One region of the Arthrobacter sp. NPDC057013 genome, then DNA from elsewhere that is predicted to be linked to it. Evidence: riboswitches for the same ligand, from Rfam matches in the RefSeq annotation. Region 1 holds a riboswitch; the other holds the start of a gene.
The links. Region 1 has a riboswitch for glycine ahead of gcvP (aminomethyl-transferring glycine dehydrogenase). Riboswitches for the same ligand answer to the same signal wherever they lie in the genome.

Region 1 (10,054 bases):
AGGGCCAGCTGCCTGTTCTCGCCCCCGCCGGCCTGCTGGACGGGGAGCAACTGAGCGGGGACCAGCCGACCGCCGGCGCGGCGGACGCCGTCCTTGTGTCCGCCCCCACGCCCGAGCTGCTGGCCGGCGAGATCGCCGAGGCCCGCGCCGCGGCCCCAGCGGCCGCCGTCATCGCCGAACTCGACGTCGTCCTCGACGCCCGCGGGCAGACCGCCGCCGGGCGGCTCGCTGAGCTGGACGCGCACACGCCCTGGCAGAGCAGCCGTGCCCGTTTCGTTGGCACCGCAGCGGAGCTCACCGAGCTGCTGGCCTCCGTCCTGGAGGCGGCCGACGGCGTGCGCCTCCACCCCGCAGTCCTGGACGTTGACCTGGAGGAGCTGGCCCAGCTGGTGCTTCCTGCCCTCCGGCGCCGGGGCCTGCTCGCACCGCAGCAGCCGGGATCCACCTTCCGGGACCTGCTCGGGCTGCAACGCCCGTCAAGCCGGTATGCCGCCGAATCCGTGCCTTCCGCGGCCGATAACTAGGGAGAGACCCATGACAGACGCACACATCGGCAACGGCTTCGTGCCCTCGGGCCAGCTGCAGCTCGGCATCTTTTTCCAGGGCGTGAACTCGGGCACGGTCTGGAAGGCGCCGGAATCCGGATCGCAGACGGACTTCGAATCGTTCCGCCGCATCGCCCAGACCGCTGAACGGGGCCTGTTCGCTGCGTTCTTCCTCGGCGAGGGGCTGCGGCTCCGCGAGCACCTCGGCCGCCCGCACGCGCTGGACGTGGTCGGCCGGCCGGACGCGCAGACCATGCTGGCCGCCCTGGCTTCCGTGACCAGCCGCATCGGCCTGGTGGCCACGCAGAACACCACGTACAACGACCCCGCCGACCTGGCGCACCGCCTGTCCAGCCTGGACCTGCTCTCCGGAGGCCGCGCGGCCTGGAACGTGGTCACCACGGACAACGCCTGGACCGGTGCGAACTTCCGCCGCGGCGGCTACCTGGACCACGCGGACCGGTACGTCCATGCCGAGGCGTTCGTCAACACGGCCAAACGGATCTGGGACTCCTGGGAGGACGGCGCCATCGCCCAGTCCGCCGGGGCCCCCGCCTGGGCAGCACCCGGTTCGGCCTTGCCGGTGCACCACGAGGGCAAGCACTACACGGTTGACTACGTGCCCAGGCTCCCGCGCAGCGCCCAGTACCGGCCGGTGCTGTTCCAAGCCGGCGACTCACCGGAGGGCCGCGACTTCGCTGCCCGGCAGGCCGACGTCATCTTCTCCGCCCACCCGAAGCTCGACGACGCCCTGGACTTCCGCCGCGACATCGTGGAACGCACGGTCAAGGCCGGCCGTGGTGCGAACGACGTCAGGATCATGCCGGCGAGCGAGTTCATCCTCGCCGCCACCCCACAGGAGGCGCTCGAGAAGAAGAACTGGGTGCGGAGCCTGCAGATCGGTCCCGAGCAGGCCATCGCCTACCTCGAGCAGTTCTGGGGACGCGAGCTCCAGGGCTTCGATCCCGACGGCCCGCTGCCGGACATCGACCCCGTGGTGGAGGAGACCTCCGAGACCCGTGGCAGCGGCTTCCACGGCGCCAAGGCAAAGCAGCTGGCGGACCAGTGGCGGGCCGAGGCCAAGGACAAGGGCCTCACCATCCGGCAGTTCGTCTCTGCCCGGACCAGCCGCGGGGACTCCAGCTTCACGGGTTCCTACACCGAGGTGGCGGATCGGCTGGCGGAGTATGCCCACACCGGTGCCGTGGACGGCTTCAACATCTCGCCGTGGCTGATTCCCACCGGTCTGGACGACATCGTCAACCACCTCGTCCCGGCACTGCAGGAGCGCGGCGTCTACCCGACGGAATACGCCGGCACCACGCTGCGCGAGAACCTCGGCCTGGCGACGCCGGTCCGGCGGGAAGCCTGCGTTGGGAACACTGCCGGGAGCACCGCCGTCGGACTGGAGGTCTAAGCAAATGGGCAGCGCCCGGGACAGCCAAACCCGCGACGCCGAAGCGGGCGAAGCGGCAGTCGCCGCGAGTGACAGCGGCGAGCCGGACAGCGTCGAGCCTCGCGGGGCCGCTCTGGGGGCTGGCGGAGCCGCTCTGGGGGCTGGCGGAGCCGCTCTGGGGGCTGGCGGGGCGGACTCGATCCGGCTGCAGCTGACCGTCCGGGAGCTGCTCCTCTAGTAACCGCATCGATTGCTCCGCAGGTGCCCTATTCCCCCTCCAAAACGGCACCTACGGAGCAATCGATGGGAGTTTTGTCCCGGCAAACTCGAAGACCGGTCCGAGCAGGCCAACGCCGACGCCGCCGCCCGCAAACCGGTGCAACGGGCTCGCAAGGAAATGCCGGCTCTTGCGCCCTGGTTACGGGATTCGGTTCAGGAAGCCTTCGCGCCTTCCCCGCCGCTCCAGTTCAGCGCGGGCTGGGTTTCGAGGCCGTTGAAGGTGTAGAGGTGGATGCCCTCAAGTGCAGGTTCCAGGGCGGACAGCTCGGAAACCAGGGACCGGGATGAGTAGCTGCCGGCGTTCAGGAGCCTGCGGGCGAGGGGCCCCTTGCGGCTCAGGAATTTCAGCGAGGGACCCACCCCGATCTTGGTGGCCAGCGAGACCAGCTTGGCCCGCGGGACGGCCCCGGCAACCCCCGCCCAGATGGGGAGGTCGACGCCTTCGCGGCGCAGCAGTTCGGCGTACCAGCCGATTCTGGGCGCGGAAAAGCACATCTGCGTCACCACAGTGGAGGCCAGGTGCTGTTTCTGCAGCAGCGCGTCAAGCATCTGCAGCTCATTGCACTTCGGGTGGCCTTCCGGGTATCCGGCGACGCCGATGGCCATGGTCCCGCCGGTCAGGTCGGCGATGTCCTCCATGAGCACGCCGCTGTTGCCGTAGGGACCTGCGGCCTCGGCAGCATCCCCGCCGATGGCGAAGACCTCCGTGATCCCGGCTGCGGAGCAGTCACGGAGCAGGCCCGCCAGCTGGGCGCGGCTTCCGATGCTTCGGGCCGCCAGATGCGGAATCACGTTGTAGCCCAGCTGGCCAAGCTGGACCGCGGCCCGCACGGTGGCCTCAACCCCGTGGTGCGGCAGGCACGTCACCGTCAGCGTTGATCCGTCGGGGACCTGCGCCCGGACTTTGGGAATGATGCCGTCCGTGGGGATGATCTCCAGGCGCACAGGCAATTGGTTCGTCATGAGCAACTCCAGGTCTGGTTGGATGGGCTGTCAGCGGAGGATAACCGTGCGGTTCCCGGACAGGATGATTCTTCCTTCGGCGTGCCAGCGCACGGCATTCGTCAGCGCCTTGCACTCCGCGTCCTTGCCCACGGACACGAGGTCAGCGGGAGTGTAGGTGTGGTCCACCTCGATCACCTGCTGCGCAATGATCGGCCCCTCATCAAGCTCCGAATTTACGTAGTGGGCCGTGGCGCCGACCGTCTTTACTCCGCGCTCATGTGCCTGATGGTATGGCTTGGCGCCCTTGAAGCTGGGCAGGAAGGAATGGTGGATGTTGATGGCCTTGCCGGCGAGCCGTGCCGTGGCGGAGTCGCTGAGAACCTGCATGTAGCGGGCCAGAACCACCAGTTCGACGGCGGACGCCTCCACCAGTTCCAGGAGCTTGGCTTCCGCTGCCGGTTTGGTCTCCGGCGTCACGGGGATGTGGTGGAACGGGACCCCGTGCCAGGCCGCGAGCCCTTCCAGGTCCGGGTGATTGGACACGACTGCTGCTATCTCCACCGGCAGTTCGCCGCTGCGGGCGCGGACCAGCAGGTCGTTGAGGCAGTGATCGTACTTGGACACCATCACCAGGATCCGCTGCTTGCGGTCATGGCGCTCGAGGCGCCAGTCCATGCCCCACTGTCCTGCCAGCGGCGCGAAGCTGTCCCTCAGCTGTTCGACGGCGCCCGTGTCACCCGGCGAGGCGAAGTGGACCCTCATGAAAAACTGTCCCGCCGTCCGGTCGCCGAACTGCTTGAGGTCGACGATGTAGCACTCCTGCCTGAGCAGGAATTCCGCGACCGCCTGGACGATTCCCAGGGAATCCGGGCAATGGAAGGTGAGCACAAACTCCACACCGGCCCCGGGAATCCGGGCCCCGCGGGCCTGGCGCACCGCCGTCGGGCTTTCCTCTGTCCTGATCATCCCTGAACGCTTTCCTTCTCCTCGAGACGCCGGTCCGCTTGCCCGCGGGCGGCGGTCTCCTCAGCCTTCAGCTCATCCTGGAACGCGGCGTAGCGTGCCAGGTGCGCGGGCCGGCGGCGCAGAACCAGCCAGGCCGCACCGAGCAGGACGAACCAGACGGGCGTGACCAGCAGCGCGGTCAGCGTGTCCGGCTGGGTGGTCAGGGTCCACAGGACGAAGGCGAAGAAGGCGAAGACCACCCACACCATGGGAATGCCGCCGGGCATCTTGAACCTGGAGGCGGTGTGCAGGTGCGGCCGGCGGCGCCGGAAGGCGATGTAGCTGGCCAGGATAACCGACCAGACGAAGACGAAGCAGACGGCCGAAACGGTGGTGACCATGTCGAACGCCTTGCCCACGTCCTGGCCGGCGTACATGAGCACCACGCCGGAGAGCAGCAGCACGCAGGACAGGAACAGGGCGTTGTTGGGGACCTTGCGGCGGGACAGGCTGCCGAAGGCGGCCGGCGCGTCGCCCTCCTGGGCGAGGCCGTAGACCATGCGCGAGGTGGAGTAGATCCCGGAGTTGGCCGAGGACATCGCCGAGGTCAGCACCACCAGGTTGACCACCGTGGCGGCAGCCCCGAGTCCGGCCAGCGAGAACATCGCAATGAACGGGCTGTGGCCTGCAGCGAACTGGGTCCACGGCGTGACGGACATCAGGATGATCAGGGCACCCACGTAGAAGAGCAGCACGCGCACCGGGATGGAGTTGATGGCCTTGGGGAGGTTCTTCTCGGGGTTCTTGGCCTCGGCGGCCGTGGTGCCCACCAGTTCGATGCCCACAAACGCGAACACGGCAATCTGGAAGCCGGCCACGAAGCCCATGAATTCGTTGGGGAAGAAGCCGCCATGGCTCCACAGGTTGGTGAAGCTGGCCTGTCCGGCGTCGCTCTGGAATCCGGTGAAGATCATGAACATGCCCACCACGATCAGAGCGGCGATGGCGATGATCTTGATCAGGGCAAACCAGAATTCGGTCTCACCGAACGCCTTGACGGTGGTGAGGTTCAGCAGCAGCAGGATGGCCACGGTGGCCAGGCCCGGGATCCAGAGGGGCAGCCCCGGCCAGAGCTCCCGGGAGTACCCTGCGATGGCAATGACGTCCGCGATTCCGGTGATCACCCAGCAGAACCAGTAGGTCCAGCCGGTGAAGAATCCTGCCCACGGCCCCAGCAGGTCGGCGGCGAAGTCGCTGAAGGACTTGTAGTTCAGGTTGCTCAGCAGCAGCTCGCCCATGGCCCGCATGACGAAGAAGAGCATGAAGCCAATGATCGTGTACACGAAGATCACGGACGGGCCGGCCGCAGAAATGGTCTTGCCGGAGCCCATGAAGAGGCCCGTGCCAATGGCGCCGCCGATGGCGATGAGCTGGATGTGCCGGTTGCTCAGCTGCCGCTCCAGGCGGGGAGCCTCGCCGGCCGGAGAACCGGCTGGGGAACCGGTTGGGGAACCGGTTGGGGAGGCTGGAGGATGAATCGTCATAAGGAACTCCATCGTTCAAGTGGCCTTGGACGGCCACACTGATTCGGTTCCTCCCCGCTCTGTATGGGACCTGAGAGATTCCGCGGACAGGGCCGTCCGCTTGCACCGTCGGTGAGACAGGACGCGCCTGCCTGCTTTCCAGAGTTGCCTCGCCGCGGCGGTACGTGGGCCTGAGAGTTTCCTGGGGAGGATTTGCTCCTACGGCGCCTGCTGAACGTACCGGCAGGGCTCTCCCGCCGCAGATCGTAAGCTTTTTCAATTATGTTGGGAAAATAATGCGTCCCGGCGGCAGCCGCCGTTCCGGCCCGTGCCGGCCAGCGCGGCCCCGCTGGCCACCGGATCAGTGTGGTCTCGGTCACGAAGAAATGTCAAACGGGGCCCGGATTTGGCAGAGACGGAAATGTCCTGTAGCTTGTGAGCCGAATCACCCCACATCTTCATAGCCTTTCGAACCGTGGCGGGAGAGTCCTCCCAGTCATTCACCGGGCAGGCGCCGTAGGAGCAAATCCTCCCCAGGAATCTCTCAGGCCCCCGTACCGCCGCGGCCAGGCAACTCTGGAAAGCAGTTCGGGTAACCGGGCTCACCGACGGTGCAAGCGAAGAACCATGTCCGCGGAATCTCTCAGGTCCAATACAGAGCGGGGAGGAACCCAATCCATGCCGTGCCACCAGTGGCCGGCCAGACCTGGAGTTCCTCATGACGATTCAATCGCATCCATCAACGTTCGCCGACCGGCATATCGGCGCCCGCCGCCAGGCCGATATCGACAGCATGCTCAAGAACATCGGCTATGACAGTGTCGATGGCCTCGTTGATACCGCCGTCCCGGCGTCCATCCGCCAGGAGAATGCCCTCCAGCTCACCGCAGCGCTGAGCGAGGTTGAGGTCCTGGCCGAGCTCCGCCGCCTGGCCGCCAAGAACAAGACCGCCGTCCAGATGATCGGCCAAGGCTACTACGACACGGTGACGCCGCCGGTGATCCGCCGCAACGTCCTCGAAGCCCCCGCCTGGTACACGGCCTACACCCCGTACCAGCCGGAGATCTCGCAGGGCCGGCTCGAGGCGCTGCTGAACTTCCAGACCATGGTCCAGGACCTGACCGCGCTGCCGGTCGCCAACGCATCGCTGCTGGACGAAGCCACCGCCGTGGCCGAGGCCGTGCTCCTGATGCGCCGGGCCAACAAGAACGCAGGGGCCAAGGACGGCAAGACGGTCCTGGACGCCGACTGCCTCCCCCAGACCATCGCCATCGTCAAGGGCCGCGCCGAGGCCCTCGGCTTCCAGGTGGAGGTCGCAGACCTTTCCCAGGGACTGCCCGACGGCGGCATCAACGGCGTCGTCCTCCAGCAGCCCGGCGTTTCTGGCCGCGTGTGGGATCAGTCAGGCGTCATCGCCGCCGCGAAGGAACGCGGCGCCCTGGTCACCGTGGCCGCCGACCTGCTGGCCCTCACCCTCATCACGCCTCCCGGCGAGCAGGGAGCCGACATCGCCGTCGGAACCGCCCAGCGATTCGGGGTGCCGCTGTTCTTCGGCGGCCCGCACGCGGCGTACATGGCGGTGCGCACCGGCATGGAGCGCACGCTCCCTGGCCGCATCGTGGGCGTCTCGAAGGACAACGCCGGCGCCCCCGCCTACCGCCTCGCGCTGCAGACCCGCGAACAGCACATCCGCCGCGAGAAGGCGACCTCCAACATCTGCACCGCCCAGGCGCTGCTCGCCATCGTGTCCTCTTTCTACGCCGTCTACCACGGCCCCGACGGCCTGAAGGCAATCGCCGAGACCGTCCACACCAAAGCCCGCGTCCTCGCCGCCGCGCTCACAGCAGCCGGCCGCGAGCTCGTCAACGACTCCTTCTTCGACACCCTCACCGTGCGTGTGCCCGGCAAGGCCACCAAAGTCATCACCGCGGCGGAAGCCCGCGGGATCAACCTGCGCCTCATTGACGCGGACACCGTGGGCGTTTCCATTGATGAAACGACGACGGCGGAGGTACTGTCCGCTGTCGCCGTCGCCTTTGGCGCCGGTCCCGTGGGTGACGCAGCAGGCTTTGAACTCCCCGAAGCCGTACTGCGAACGTCCGGTTACCTGCAGCACCCGGTGTTCAACACGCACCGCTCGGAAACCCAGCTGCTGCGCTACATCCGCAAGCTCTCCGACCGCGACCTGGCGCTGGACCGCACCATGATCCCGCTGGGTTCCTGCACCATGAAGCTGAACGCCACGGCGGAGATGGAGGCCATCTCCTGGCCGGAGTTCGCCTCGATCCACCCGTTTGCCCCCGATTCCCAGACCGCCGGCTGGCGCGAGCTGATCGATGGTTTGGAAGCCGACCTCGCCGAGATCACCGGCTATGACCAGGTGTCCATCCAGCCGAACGCCGGTTCCCAGGGCGAGCTGGCCGGGCTGCTGGCCATCCGCGGCTACCACCTGTCCCGCGGCGACGAGCAGCGCAACGTCTGCCTGATCCCGGCCTCCGCGCACGGCACCAACGCGGCCTCGGCCGTGCTGGCCGGCATGAAGGTGGTCGTGGTGGCCACCGCGGCCGACGGCACGATCGACCACACGGACCTGTACGCCAAGATCGAGGCCAACAAGGACGTTCTCTCGGCGATCATGATCACCTACCCGTCCACGCACGGGGTCTACGACGCCGACGTCCGTGAGGTCTGCGACGCCATCCATGCGGCCGGCGGCCAGGTCTACGTGGACGGGGCCAACCTCAACGCCCTCGTTGGGCTGGCCCAGCCGGGCAAGTTCGGCGGCGACGTCTCACACCTGAACCTGCACAAGACGTTCTGCATCCCGCACGGCGGCGGCGGACCCGGCGTCGGACCTGTTGCGGCGAAGGCGCACCTGGCCCCGTTCATGCCGGGGGATGCCAACAACGCTTCATCCGAGGGTGGCGCAGCCGGGCACGGCGTTGCGATCAGCGCCTCGCGCTTCGGTTCCGCGGGCGTGCTGCCGATCTCCTGGGCGTACGTGAAGCTCATGGGCGGCGTGGGCCTGACCGAGGCCACCAAGTCCGCGCTGCTCGCGGCGAACTACGTCGCGTCGCGGCTGAACGAGTTCTTCCCGGTCCTCTACACGGGCGAGGGCGGGCTGGTGGCGCACGAGTGCATTCTGGACCTGCGCGAGCTCACAGCTCGGACCGGGGTCACCGCCGAGGACGTGGCCAAGCGCCTGATCGACTTCGGTTTCCATGCCCCCACGCTGGCGTTCCCGGTGGCCGGCACCCTGATGGTGGAACCCACCGAGTCGGAGGACCTGGCCGAGATTGACCGGTTCATCGACGCGATGATCACCATCCACGCCGAGATCGAGCAAGTGGCCAACGGCGACTTCACCGTGGAGAACTCCCCGCTCCGCAACGCGCCCCACACGGCAGCCGCCGTCGTCAGTTCCAGCTGGGACCGCTCCTACCCGCGCGAGCAGGCCGCCTTCCCCGTTCCGTCGCTCCGGCAGGACAAGTACTTCCCGCCGGTGGGCCGCATCGACGGTGCAGCCGGCGACCGGAACCTGGTCTGCTCCTGCCCGCCTCTCGAAGCCTTCGAGGAAAACACAGCAGCTTTTGAAAACTAAGGACCAACGATGACCGAGAACTACACCGCCCTTTACGACCAGCACAAGATAGCCGGCGCCTCCTTCACCGACTTTGGCGGCTGGCAAATGCCGCTCAAGTACACCTCCGAGCTCGCCGAGCACCACGCCGTCCGCAACGCGGCGGGCCTGTTCGACCTCTCCCACATGGGCGAAGTCTGGGTGACTGGCCCGGACTCCGGCGCCTTCCTGGACTACGCCTTGGCCGGCAAGCTGTCCGCGATCGCCGTCGGCAAGGCCAAGTATTCGCTGATCTGCGACGCCGACGGCGGCATCATCGATGACCTGATTTCTTACCGCCGCGGCGAGGAGAAGTACCTGGTGGTCCCGAATGCCGGCAACGCACCGACGGTGGCCGCTGCCCTCGCCGAGCGGGCCGCGAACTTCGACGTCGCCGTCGAGGACGCCTCAGCTGAAACCTCGCTGATTGCGGTGCAGGGGCCCAACGCGGAAGCGATCCTGCTCCAACTCGTCCCGGCCGGACAGCACTCCCTGGTGACCGAACTGAAGTACTACGCGGCTGTCGAGGTGGGGATCACCTTCAACGGCACTGTCCAGAACCTGCTGCTGGCCCGCACGGGCTACACGGGTGAGGATGGCTTCGAAATCTACGCGCCCAACGAGGATGCTGCCGGGTTGTGGGAGGCGCTGCTGGACGCCGGCGCCGCGCACGGGCTTATCCCGGCAGGCCTGGCCTGCCGGGATTCCCTGCGCCTGGAAGCCGGGATGCCGCTCTATGGCAACGAGCTCTCACGCCGCGTCAACGCCTATGCGGCGGGTCTGGGTCCGGTGGTATCGCTGG
Region 2 (10,054 bases), on a different contig from region 1:
CGCGGCGAGCAGGCCCCAGCCGCCCAGCCAGCCGACGAAGGGGCCGAACGCTTTTGTGGTCCACGTGAACGTGGTCCCGCTGTCCGGGGAGTCGGCGTTCAGCTCGCGGTAGGCGAATGCCACCAGGATCATCGGGATAAAGGCGACGATAAAGATCGCCGGCAACTGCACGCCCACGGTCCCGACGGCAGGCCCCAACGAACTGGTGAGGCTGTAGGCCGGAGCCACCGAGGATATACCCAGGACGACGACGGCCAGGAGGCCCAGCTGCCCGCCCTTCAGGCCCTTCCCGGTGATGCCGTGCGTTGCTTCGCCGGCCGGGGAAGAGCTCTTCCCGTCGGGCTGGATGCTCGTGGTTTGGCTCATGACAGGCCCTTTCTAGGCGGCAGCGGGCTGCTGCTGGGTGATGCAGTGGATTCCCCCGCCGCGGGCGAAGAATTCGCGGGCATCGATGCCCACCACCTTGCGCCCGGGATATGCGTCCGCGATGATGCGGAGTGCCTTCTCGTCGTTGGGGTCGGAGAACGTGCAGGCGATGACGCCGCCGTTGACCACAACGTGGTTGATGTAGCTGTAGTCCACGAAACCTTCCGGATCCGTCAGGGCGACGGGCGCCGGGACCTCGATGATCCTCCATTCCCGGCCGGCAGCGTCCGTGGTGGAGGACAGGAAGCTGATGATTTCCCGGCTCACCTCGTAGTCCGGGTGGGCGGGGTTCTGCTGGGAGTGGACCAGCAGTGTGCCCGGGGACGGGATGGCGGCAACGATGTCCACGTGCCCGCGCGTTCCGAACCGCTGTGAGTCGCGGGTGAGCCCGCGCGGCAGCCAGATGACCTTTTTGGCGCCGATGGTCCTGGCCAGTTCGGCCTCGACGTCGGCCTTGCTGAGTCCGGGATTACGGCCCGGATCCAGCTGCACCGTCTCGGTGACCAGAACCGTGCCCTCGCCGTCCACCTGGATGCCGCCGCCCTCGTTGACCAGTTCGGACACGAGGTGCCGGGCGCGGGACCGGCCTGCAACTTCGGCGGCGACCAGGGAATCCTTGTCCCAGCTGGCCCAGTCCTGGGCACCCCAGCCGTTGAAGACCCAGTCGACGGCGCCCAGGGCGCCGTTTCCGTCCAGCACAAACGTCGGGCCGATGTCGCGCATCCAGGCGTCGTTGAGTTCCGCCGTCAGCACCTCGACGGCGGGGGCAAGGTAGCGGGCGGCGGTTCCGACGTCGGACGGGTCCACCACCATGGTGACCGGTTCAAACTCGACGGCGGCGTTCGCGACGGCGGCCCAGACGGAACGGGCGGCGTGCGCCGCCTCCGCGGTGTCGCCGAGGGTGTAGCCGCCCGTGGGGAAGGCCATCCAGAGCCGCTCCTGGCGCGCCGTCTCCGCCGGCATGCGCCACGTGCTCATGCGTTTACCTCCACATTCGCCGCGATTTCGGTGCCAAACGGCTCCTCGGGTCGGACCGGTTCGGTGAGCCGGTCGTAGGTGTCCGGGCGGCGGGTGGTGAGGAAAGGGAACAGCGTCAGCCAGTCCTTGCGCTGGTCCAGGTCGAGGTCGGCCACGAGGACCGCAGACTCGTCGCGCGGAGCCTGGACCAGGATGCGTCCGTAGGGGTCGGAGATGAAGGAGGAGCCGTAGAAGTTCAGGCTGCCTTCCTGGCCCCAGCGGTTCGGGACCACCATGAACAGGCCGTTCGCGATGCCGTTGCCCACAATGACCTGCTGCCAGAGGGGTTGGGTGTCAAAGTCCGGGAACAGCGGTTCTGAACCGATCGCCGTCGGGTAGACCAGCAGCTCGGCGCCGCCGAGGGAGTACATGCGGGCCAGTTCGGGGAACCATTCGTCCCAGCAGGTGGGCATGCCCAGCCGGGCGCCGCCGAGTTCGGCCGGGGCGTGGACCTGGTAGGCGTCCCCGGACACCGGGCCCTGGCGGAAGAACTTGTCCTCGTAGTATCCGGCGGTCACCGGGATGTGCAGCTTGTGCGTACGGGCCAGGAGCTCGCCGGCCGGGGACACGAGGATGGAGGTGTTCAGCCCGAGGCCGTCATCCGAGCCGTCCGGGTTGCCGGCGTGCTGGTAGAGCGAGGCGTGGACGGTGATGCCGTTCCGGCGGGCGGCCTCGGCTGCGAAGCGGAAGGTGGGGCCGGTCAGCAGGTCCTCGGCGCCGTCGGAGGGGCGGGGCCGGTCCTGGCCCTGCCGTGCGAGGTCATTCTCCGGAACCTGGTCTGCGGGGTAGCGGGAGAGGGTGAGTTCGGGCAGGAACACCACGGTGGCGCCCAGCCCTGCGGCCCGGTCGATGCCGTCGTTGAGTTCGGCGCGGAGTGCGGCTTCGCTGCTGTGCCAGCGGTGCTGCACGAGGCCGACCCTCAGGGCGGGGCGGCCGGACGGCGCTGTCCGGGCGAGCGAAGCAGGCGCGTTGAGGCAGGTTATTTCGATCATGATGATGATTACTCCAGTGAGACGACCGTCACTAAATGAATGACGTTCATTTAGTATGCACGTGCCGCGCGGGTGTGGCAAGGGGTATTTGAATGCCGATCATTTATGACCCGCCAAGTAGTAAGTAAGCTGATCGTGAAATTCGCTCGCCGACGCTCCCCGTGCCGGCACGGCTGCGGTAGCGTCGAGACCACTGGACCAATCGAGGAGGATTCATGAAGGCTTCACCGACACTGACCAATAACATGCAGGCCGTCCTAACGGACCTGATCGAACTGCACATCCAGGGCAAGCAGGCGCACTGGAATATTGTTGGAACCAACTTCAGGGATCTGCACCTTCAGCTCGACGAGATCGTGGACGCCGCCCGCGCCTTCGCCGATGACATCGCCGAGCGCATGCGTGCCCTGCATGCCCTGCCCGACGGGCGCAGCGCCACCGTGGCGAAGGCGACCCACCTTCCGCAGTTCCCGGACGGGCTCATCAACACCAAGGATGCGATCGACCGTATCGTGGCGGCACTCGAAGCGGCAGTGGGCACCATGCGCAAGGTTCATGACGAGGTGGATGAGGAAGACCCCACCACCGCGGACCTGCTGCACACCTTCATTGAAAAGCTCGAGCAGTACGCGTGGATGGTGGGTGCCGAGAACATGAAGGCGTCCGCCAGCGTCACGCACCCTGACGTCAAGTAGCGGGCCGGCTGGATATACCCGCGCCGACGGCAAAGGGCAGCCCCGGAGAAAAATTCTCCCGGGCTGCCCTTTTCTGTGCCGGCGGCCTTGCGTCCGGCCGGTTTACTTTGCGTGCGGAATCCGGCGAAGAACGACGGCGGCCAGCACCGACGCTGCGGCCATCAGTACCAGCGCAATCGCCGCAGTGATATGGACGCCGGAATCGAACGCCGCCCGGGCAGCCGCCTTAAGCCCCTCGGCCAGCGGGGCCGGCAGGGATCCGGCGACCTCCATGGCGCCCGCCAGCGTTTCCCTGGCCTGGTCCGCTGACCCGGCAGGGACCGTCTGCGCCACAGCCCCGGGCAGGGTGAGGTGCTGCTGGTATGACGCAGTGAGGATGGACCCCAGGATGGCTGTCCCGAGGAGCGATCCCACTTCGTAGCCCGTCTCGGAAATCGCCGCAGCCGCTCCCGCTTTCTCCGCCGGGACCGCTCCCAGAATCAGATCGTTCGAGATAGTCTCCGCCGACCCCACACCCAGCGCCAGGATGAGGAGGGCGGCCAACAGCGCGGTGGGCCCGGCGTCGTGATTCCCGAACGCAACTATGCAGTACCCGGCGGCGCTCAGCGCCAGTCCCGCCGCCACCACAAAGCCCGGCCGGACCTTCCGGACCAGCGGAACCACGAGCAGGCCCGCCACCACGGTGGCCGTCAGGGCCGGCAGCATGGCGGTGCCCGACTCTGACGGCGACATTCCCTCGAGCAGCTGCAGGTGCTGGGCCAGGAACAGGATGAAGCCGTTGTAGGAGAACAGGGCCAGGATGTTCGCCGTGATCGCCGTGCTGAACACGCGGTTCCTGAACAGTGACATGTCCAGCAGCGGGGATGTGTCCACCATCCGGGACGCGAGGGCCTGCTGGCGGCGGATGAACACAAGGCCCGTGGCCAGTCCAAACGCCAGGACTCCGAGCGACGTCACGCCCGGTCCATGCGTGGCCAGTTCCTTGATGCCGTAGACCACAGGCGCCATGGTCAGCATGGACAGCGCCACGCTGGCCAGGTCCACTTTGCCCGGGTTGGGGTCCCTGGATTCCGGAATGAGGAAGCGGCCCAGAACCAGCGGCGGCAGCATGATGGGCACGGCCACGAGCAGGACGGCGCCCCACCGGAAATGCTCCACGAGCCAGCCGCCAAAAATCGGACCCAGCGCAGCGCCGCCGGAGAAGCCCGCGGCCCAGATGGCCACCGCCAGCCTCCGCCGGCCGGGCTCCCGGAAAATGTTGCGGATCAGGGAAAGTGTGGACGGCATGAGCGTGGCGCCGAAGAATCCCATGGCCGCGCGGCCGGCAATCAGCCATTCGGCGCTCGGGGCAAAGGCCGACGCCGCCGAGACCAGCGCGAAACCCGAAATGCCGACCAGCAGCAGCCGGCGGCGCCCGATTCTGTCGCCGAGGCTGCCCATAGCCACCAGGAGTCCGGCGAGGACAAGGGCATAGGCGTCCACTATCCACAACAGCTGCACGCCCGTGGGGTCGAGGCTGCGGGCGATCGCCGGAAGGGCAAACGTCAGCGCGGTGTTGTCCACGGCCACCAGGAGGACCGGGAACATCAGCAGGGCCAGGGCGAACCAGTCGCGCACGCCGCCGGCCTGGCTTGCGGGAGTGCGCTCCGGGGAAAGGGCTGGATGCAGGGTCATGAGTTAACTATACCGTCCGGACGGTATAGTTATAAACCCCGGCCCGGAACCGGCATGATGGAAGCCATGCCCAGAAAACCGGTCGCCCGCGGCGCAGTCCTCGACGCGTTTGAATCCCTCCTGATTGAGGTGGGGGAACGTGCAGCCACCCTTGACGCCGTGGCTGCTCGGGCGGGTGTATCCAAGGGCGGGCTCCTGTACCACTTTCCGAACAAGGAAGCGCTGATCGGTGCCCTGCTGGACCGGCTCGATGAGTTCGCGGAGGCGGACGCGCAGGCCATGGCTGCGGCCACCGAGGGTGCGGCCGCCTACTTCATCAGGTCGTCCGTCTGGGCGGACACCCCGCTGGACCGTGCCATCGTTGCCGCGACGCGGTTGGCCGAGGTGGCGCACGAGGGGACCCGGCGCCGGTTCGCGCACATCCAGCAGCGGTGGCTGGACGAGATCGCCCGCGACGTCGGGCCGGGCCTGGCCAGGGCCGTCCTGTACATGGGTGACGGACTCTATTTCAACGCCATGCTGTCCATCGGGCCGGCAGCGTCGCCGTCCGAGACCGCGGCCGACGTCGAAAGCCTCCTTGCCGCCCTTGACCGCCTCAGGCGGTGAGTGGCGTGTGCCAACCCACGCTGCCACAGTTTGCAGACGCGTTCCCGGCGTAGGACAATAGCCTCTGTGACAGCTGTCACCGCTCAATTGAATAAGCCTTTGATCTGCGGCGGGAGAGTCCTGCAAGTAGGTACAAGCAGGCGCCGTAGGAGCAAAACCTCCCCAGGAATCTCTCAGGCCCATGTACCGCCGCGGCAAGGCAACTCTGGAAAGCAGCAGGCTGCCCGCCCGCCATGTTCCGCCTTCGTGCGGATGGTTCAGGGCATGCTGTGCTCACCGACGGTGCAAGCGGTGCTGTGCGAAAGTGCAGCAACGCGGAAACTCTCAGGTCCAATACAGAGCGGGGAGGAACCCGAATCAATGTGGCGTACCCTGCGCCGCCTTAGTTATGGAGTTCCTTTTGACCGTTAATTCAGCCTCCTCGTCCTTCGTCGACCGGCACATTGGCGCCCGCCGCCAGGCCGACGTCGAAGCCATGCTCAAGGCCGTCGGCTACGACACCGTCGACGCGCTGGTTGATACGGCGGTGCCGAACGACATCCGCCAGGACTCCGCGCTGCAGCTCGCTCCGGCGCTGAGCGAGGTTGAAGCCCTGGCCGAACTCCGTAAGCTCGCGGCCAAGAACAAGACCGCCGTCCAGATGATCGGCCAGGGCTACTACGACACCGTGACGCCCCCGGTGATCCGCCGCAACATCCTTGAAGCACCCGCCTGGTACACGGCCTACACCCCGTACCAGCCGGAGATTTCCCAGGGCCGGCTCGAGGCGCTGCTGAACTTCCAGACCATGGTCCAGGACCTCGTGGGCCTGCCCATCGCCAACGCCTCGCTGCTGGACGAAGCAACGGCAGTGGCTGAGGCCGTGCTGCTGATGCGCCGGGCCAACAAGAACAAGGCCGCCCACGACGGCAAGACCGTCCTGGACGCGGACTGCCTGCCGCAGACCATCGCCGTCGTCAAGGGCCGCGCCGAGGCGCTTGGTTTCGAGGTGGAGGTCGCCGACCTTTCCCAGGGACTGCCCGACGGCGACATTAACGGCGTCGTCCTCCAGCAGCCCGGTGTCTCCGGCCGCGTCTTCGACCACAGCGAGGTCATCGCCGCCGCCAAGGAACGCGGCGCCCTGGTCACCGTGGCCGCCGACCTGCTGGCCCTGACCCTGATCACGCCTCCGGGCGAGCAGGGCGCGGACATCGCCGTCGGCTCCGCCCAGCGCCTGGGCGTTCCGCTGTTCTACGGCGGCCCGCACGCGGCCTACATGGCCGTGCAGAAGGGTCTTGAACGCTCCCTGCCCGGCCGCCTGGTAGGCGTTTCCAAGGACAACGCCGGCGTCCCGGCCTACCGCCTGGCGCTGCAGACCCGCGAACAGCACATCCGCCGCGAGAAGGCCACGTCCAACATCTGCACCGCGCAGGCACTGCTGGCCATCGTCGCGTCCATGTACGCCGTCTACCACGGGCCGGAGGGCCTGAAGGCGATCGCCGAAACCGCCCACGCCCACGCCAGGACCCTGGCCGCATCTCTCAAGGCTGCCGGGCTGGACGTCCTGCACACCAGCTTCTTCGACACCGTGACGGTGTCCGTCCCGGGCAAGGCCGCCGGCATCGTCGCCGCCGCCGAGCAGAGGGGCATCAACCTCCGCAGCATCGACGCCGACACCGTCGGCATCTCCGCCGATGAAACCACGACGACGGCCATCGTGGCCGACCTGCTCGCAGCCTTCGGTGCCGAGGCAGTGGAGGCGACCGACGGTTTCGTCCTGGACGCCGCCGTCGAACGTTCCTCCGCGTACCTGCAGCACCCGGTGTTCAACACGCACCGCTCGGAGACCCAGCTGCTGCGCTACATCCGCAAGCTCTCCGACCGCGACCTGGCGCTGGACCGCACCATGATCCCGCTGGGTTCCTGCACCATGAAGCTGAACGCCACGGCCGAGATGGAGGCCATCTCCTGGCCGGAGTTCGCCTCGATCCACCCGTTTGCCCCCGATTCCCAGACCGCCGGCTGGCGCGAGCTGATCGCCGACCTCGAGGCGCAGCTGACCGAGATCACCGGCTATGACCAGGTGTCCATCCAGCCGAACGCCGGTTCCCAGGGCGAGCTCGCCGGACTGCTGGCCATCCGCGGCTACCACCTGTCCCGCGGCGACGAGCAGCGCAACGTCTGCCTGATCCCGGCCTCCGCCCATGGCACCAACGCGGCCTCGGCCGTGCTGGCCGGCATGAAGGTCGTGGTGGTGGCCACTGCGGCCGACGGCACGATCGACCACACCGACCTGTACGCCAAGATCGAGGCCAACAAGGACGCCCTGTCCTGCATCATGATCACCTACCCGTCCACCCACGGGGTGTACGACGCCGACGTCCGCGAGGTCTGCGACGCCATCCATGCGGCCGGCGGCCAGGTGTACATCGATGGGGCAAACCTCAACGCCCTCGTTGGCCTGGCCCAGCCGGGCAAGTTCGGCGGCGACGTCTCACACCTGAACCTGCACAAGACGTTCTGCATCCCGCACGGCGGCGGCGGACCCGGCGTCGGACCTGTTGCGGCGAAGGCGCACCTGGCCCCGTTCATGCCGGGCGACGCGGCCACCTGGACCGAAGGCGACTGCGTTCCGATCTCCGCCTCGCGCTTCGGCTCCGCCGGCGTGCTGCCCATCTCCTGGGCGTACGTGAAGCTCATGGGCGGGGCCGGCCTGGCCGAGGCCACCAAGTCCGCGCTGCTCGCCGCAAACTACGTGGCGGCCAGCCTCAACGACTTCTTCCCCGTGCTCTACACCGGCGAGGGCGGGCTGGTGGCGCACGAGTGCATCCTGGACCTGCGCGAGCTCACAGCACGGACCGGCGTGACCGCCGAGGACGTGGCCAAGCGCCTGATCGACTACGGCTTCCACGCGCCCACGCTGGCGTTCCCGGTGGCCGGCACCCTGATGGTGGAGCCCACGGAGTCGGAGGACCTGGGGGAAATCGACCGGTTCATCAAGGCCATGATCAGCATCCGTGGCGAGATCGACCAGGTTGCCAACGGTGACTTCACCGTCGAGAACAGCCCCCTGCGCAACGCCCCGCACACCGCGGCCGCAGCGATCAGCTCTGACTGGGACCGGGCCTACCCGCGTGAACAGGCCGTCTTCCCGGTGCACTCCCTCAACCAGGACAAGTACTTCCCGCCGGTAGGCCGCATCGACGGAGCCGCAGGTGACCGCAACCTGGTCTGCTCCTGCCCTCCGATCGAAGCGTTCGAGAACTAGACTTCGTCCCACAAAGGATTCCCCAATGACTGAGAACTACACTGCCCTTTACGAGGAGCACAAGAAGCTGGGCGCCTCGTTCACCGACTTCGGCGGCTGGCAGATGCCGCTCAAGTACGGCTCCGAACTGGCCGAGCACAAGGCCGTCCGCAACGCGGCCGGCATCTTCGACCTCTCCCACATGGGCGAAGTCTGGGTGACCGGCCCGGACGCCGCGGCTTTCCTCGACTACGCCCTGGCCGGCAAGATCTCCGCCATGGCCGTCGGCAAGGCCAAGTACTCCCTGATCTGCAACGAGGAGGGCGGCATCATCGACGACCTCATCGTGTACCGCCGCGGGAACGAGAAATTCCTCGTGGTCCCCAACGCCGGCAACGCCAAGGTGGTGGCCGAGGCATTGGTGCAGCGGGCAGCAAACTTTGACGTCGCCGTCGAGGATGTTTCCGCCGAGACGTCGCTGATCGCTGTGCAGGGTCCCAAGGCCGAAGGGATCCTCCTCCGCCTCGTCCCGGCAGCCCAGCACGAGCTGGTGACCGGGCTGAAGTACTACGCCGCCGTCGAGGTTTCCTTCCTGGTGGGCGGCGCCGAGCGCAGCCTCCTGCTGGCACGCACCGGGTACACCGGCGAGGACGGCTTCGAGATCTTCGTGGAGAACGACGACGCCACCGCCCTTTGGCAGTCCATCGTCGCCATCGCGGACGAGGGTGAGTTGACGCCCTGTGGCCTTGCCTCCCGCGATTCGCTCCGACTTGAAGCCGGCATGCCGCTGTACGGCAACGAGCTCTCCCTCGAAGGAGACCCGTTCGCCGCCGGCCTGGGCCCCGTCGTCGCGCTGTCTAAGGAAGGCGACTTCGTGGGTAAGGCCGCGCTGGCCGCCAAAAAGGAAGCCGGCGCCGGTGCCACCACGGGCCGCAAGCTTGTGGGCCTCAAGGGTCTGGGCCGCCGCGCCGGCCGGGGGCACTACCCGGTCCTCAAGGACGGCAACGTCGTCGGCGAAGTCACCTCCGGCCAGCCCAGCCCGACCCTCGGCTACCCGGTGGCCATGGCCTATGTCGACGTCGCCTGCGCCGAACCCGGCACGGCACTCGACATCGACCTGCGGGGCAAGGCGGAGCCGTTCGAAGTGGTCACACTGCCTTTCTACAAGCGCTCAAAGTAGCCCGGGGTCCTGTCCTGTCCCCCCAGTGCTGGGCCGGCAGGCCCTTCGGCCCAAACATCCTCTGCATGCTCGGTCGCGTAGACGCCCGCTGAGCGGACGTGACGCTCCCTTAGACGCATGCTGCCGGATGCCGAGGCCGAAGGGGCCCCTGTCAGCTCACCTTGGGCGGCTTATCAGGACACAACCCCGGGCCGGGATCAGCGCCTTCGAAAGCCAAAGGTGCTGGCGGAGGGCCGCT

Region 2: it holds a riboswitch for glycine, as region 1 does, so the genes downstream of both, gcvP (aminomethyl-transferring glycine dehydrogenase) here and gcvP (aminomethyl-transferring glycine dehydrogenase) in region 1, are expected to answer to the same signal.

The regions. Positions count from the first base shown of each region.
Region 1 is NZ_JBHUSE010000030.1:24,601-34,654, forward strand. It holds gene ACFTSA_RS23350 (LLM class flavin-dependent oxidoreductase) at 1-524, shown strand, start outside; gene ACFTSA_RS23355 (NtaA/DmoA family FMN-dependent monooxygenase) at 535-1,962, shown strand; gene ACFTSA_RS23360 (hypothetical protein) at 1,967-2,179, shown strand; gene ACFTSA_RS23365 (methylenetetrahydrofolate reductase) at 2,374-3,183, opposite strand; gene purU (formyltetrahydrofolate deformylase) at 3,214-4,131, opposite strand; gene cycA (D-serine/D-alanine/glycine transporter) at 4,128-5,654, opposite strand; glycine riboswitch at 5,803-5,900, opposite strand; glycine riboswitch at 6,103-6,203, shown strand; gene gcvP (aminomethyl-transferring glycine dehydrogenase) at 6,352-9,234, shown strand; gene gcvT (glycine cleavage system aminomethyltransferase GcvT) at 9,244-10,054, shown strand, end outside.
Region 2 is NZ_JBHUSE010000003.1:3,470-13,523, forward strand. It holds gene ACFTSA_RS05605 (APC family permease) at 1-366, opposite strand, end outside; gene ACFTSA_RS05610 (agmatine/peptidylarginine deiminase) at 379-1,404, opposite strand; gene ACFTSA_RS05615 (nitrilase-related carbon-nitrogen hydrolase) at 1,401-2,435, opposite strand; gene ACFTSA_RS05620 (Dps family protein) at 2,651-3,130, shown strand; gene ACFTSA_RS05625 (MFS transporter) at 3,233-4,804, opposite strand; gene ACFTSA_RS05630 (TetR/AcrR family transcriptional regulator) at 4,871-5,410, shown strand; glycine riboswitch at 5,511-5,609, shown strand; gene gcvP (aminomethyl-transferring glycine dehydrogenase) at 5,799-8,657, shown strand; gene gcvT (glycine cleavage system aminomethyltransferase GcvT) at 8,683-9,816, shown strand.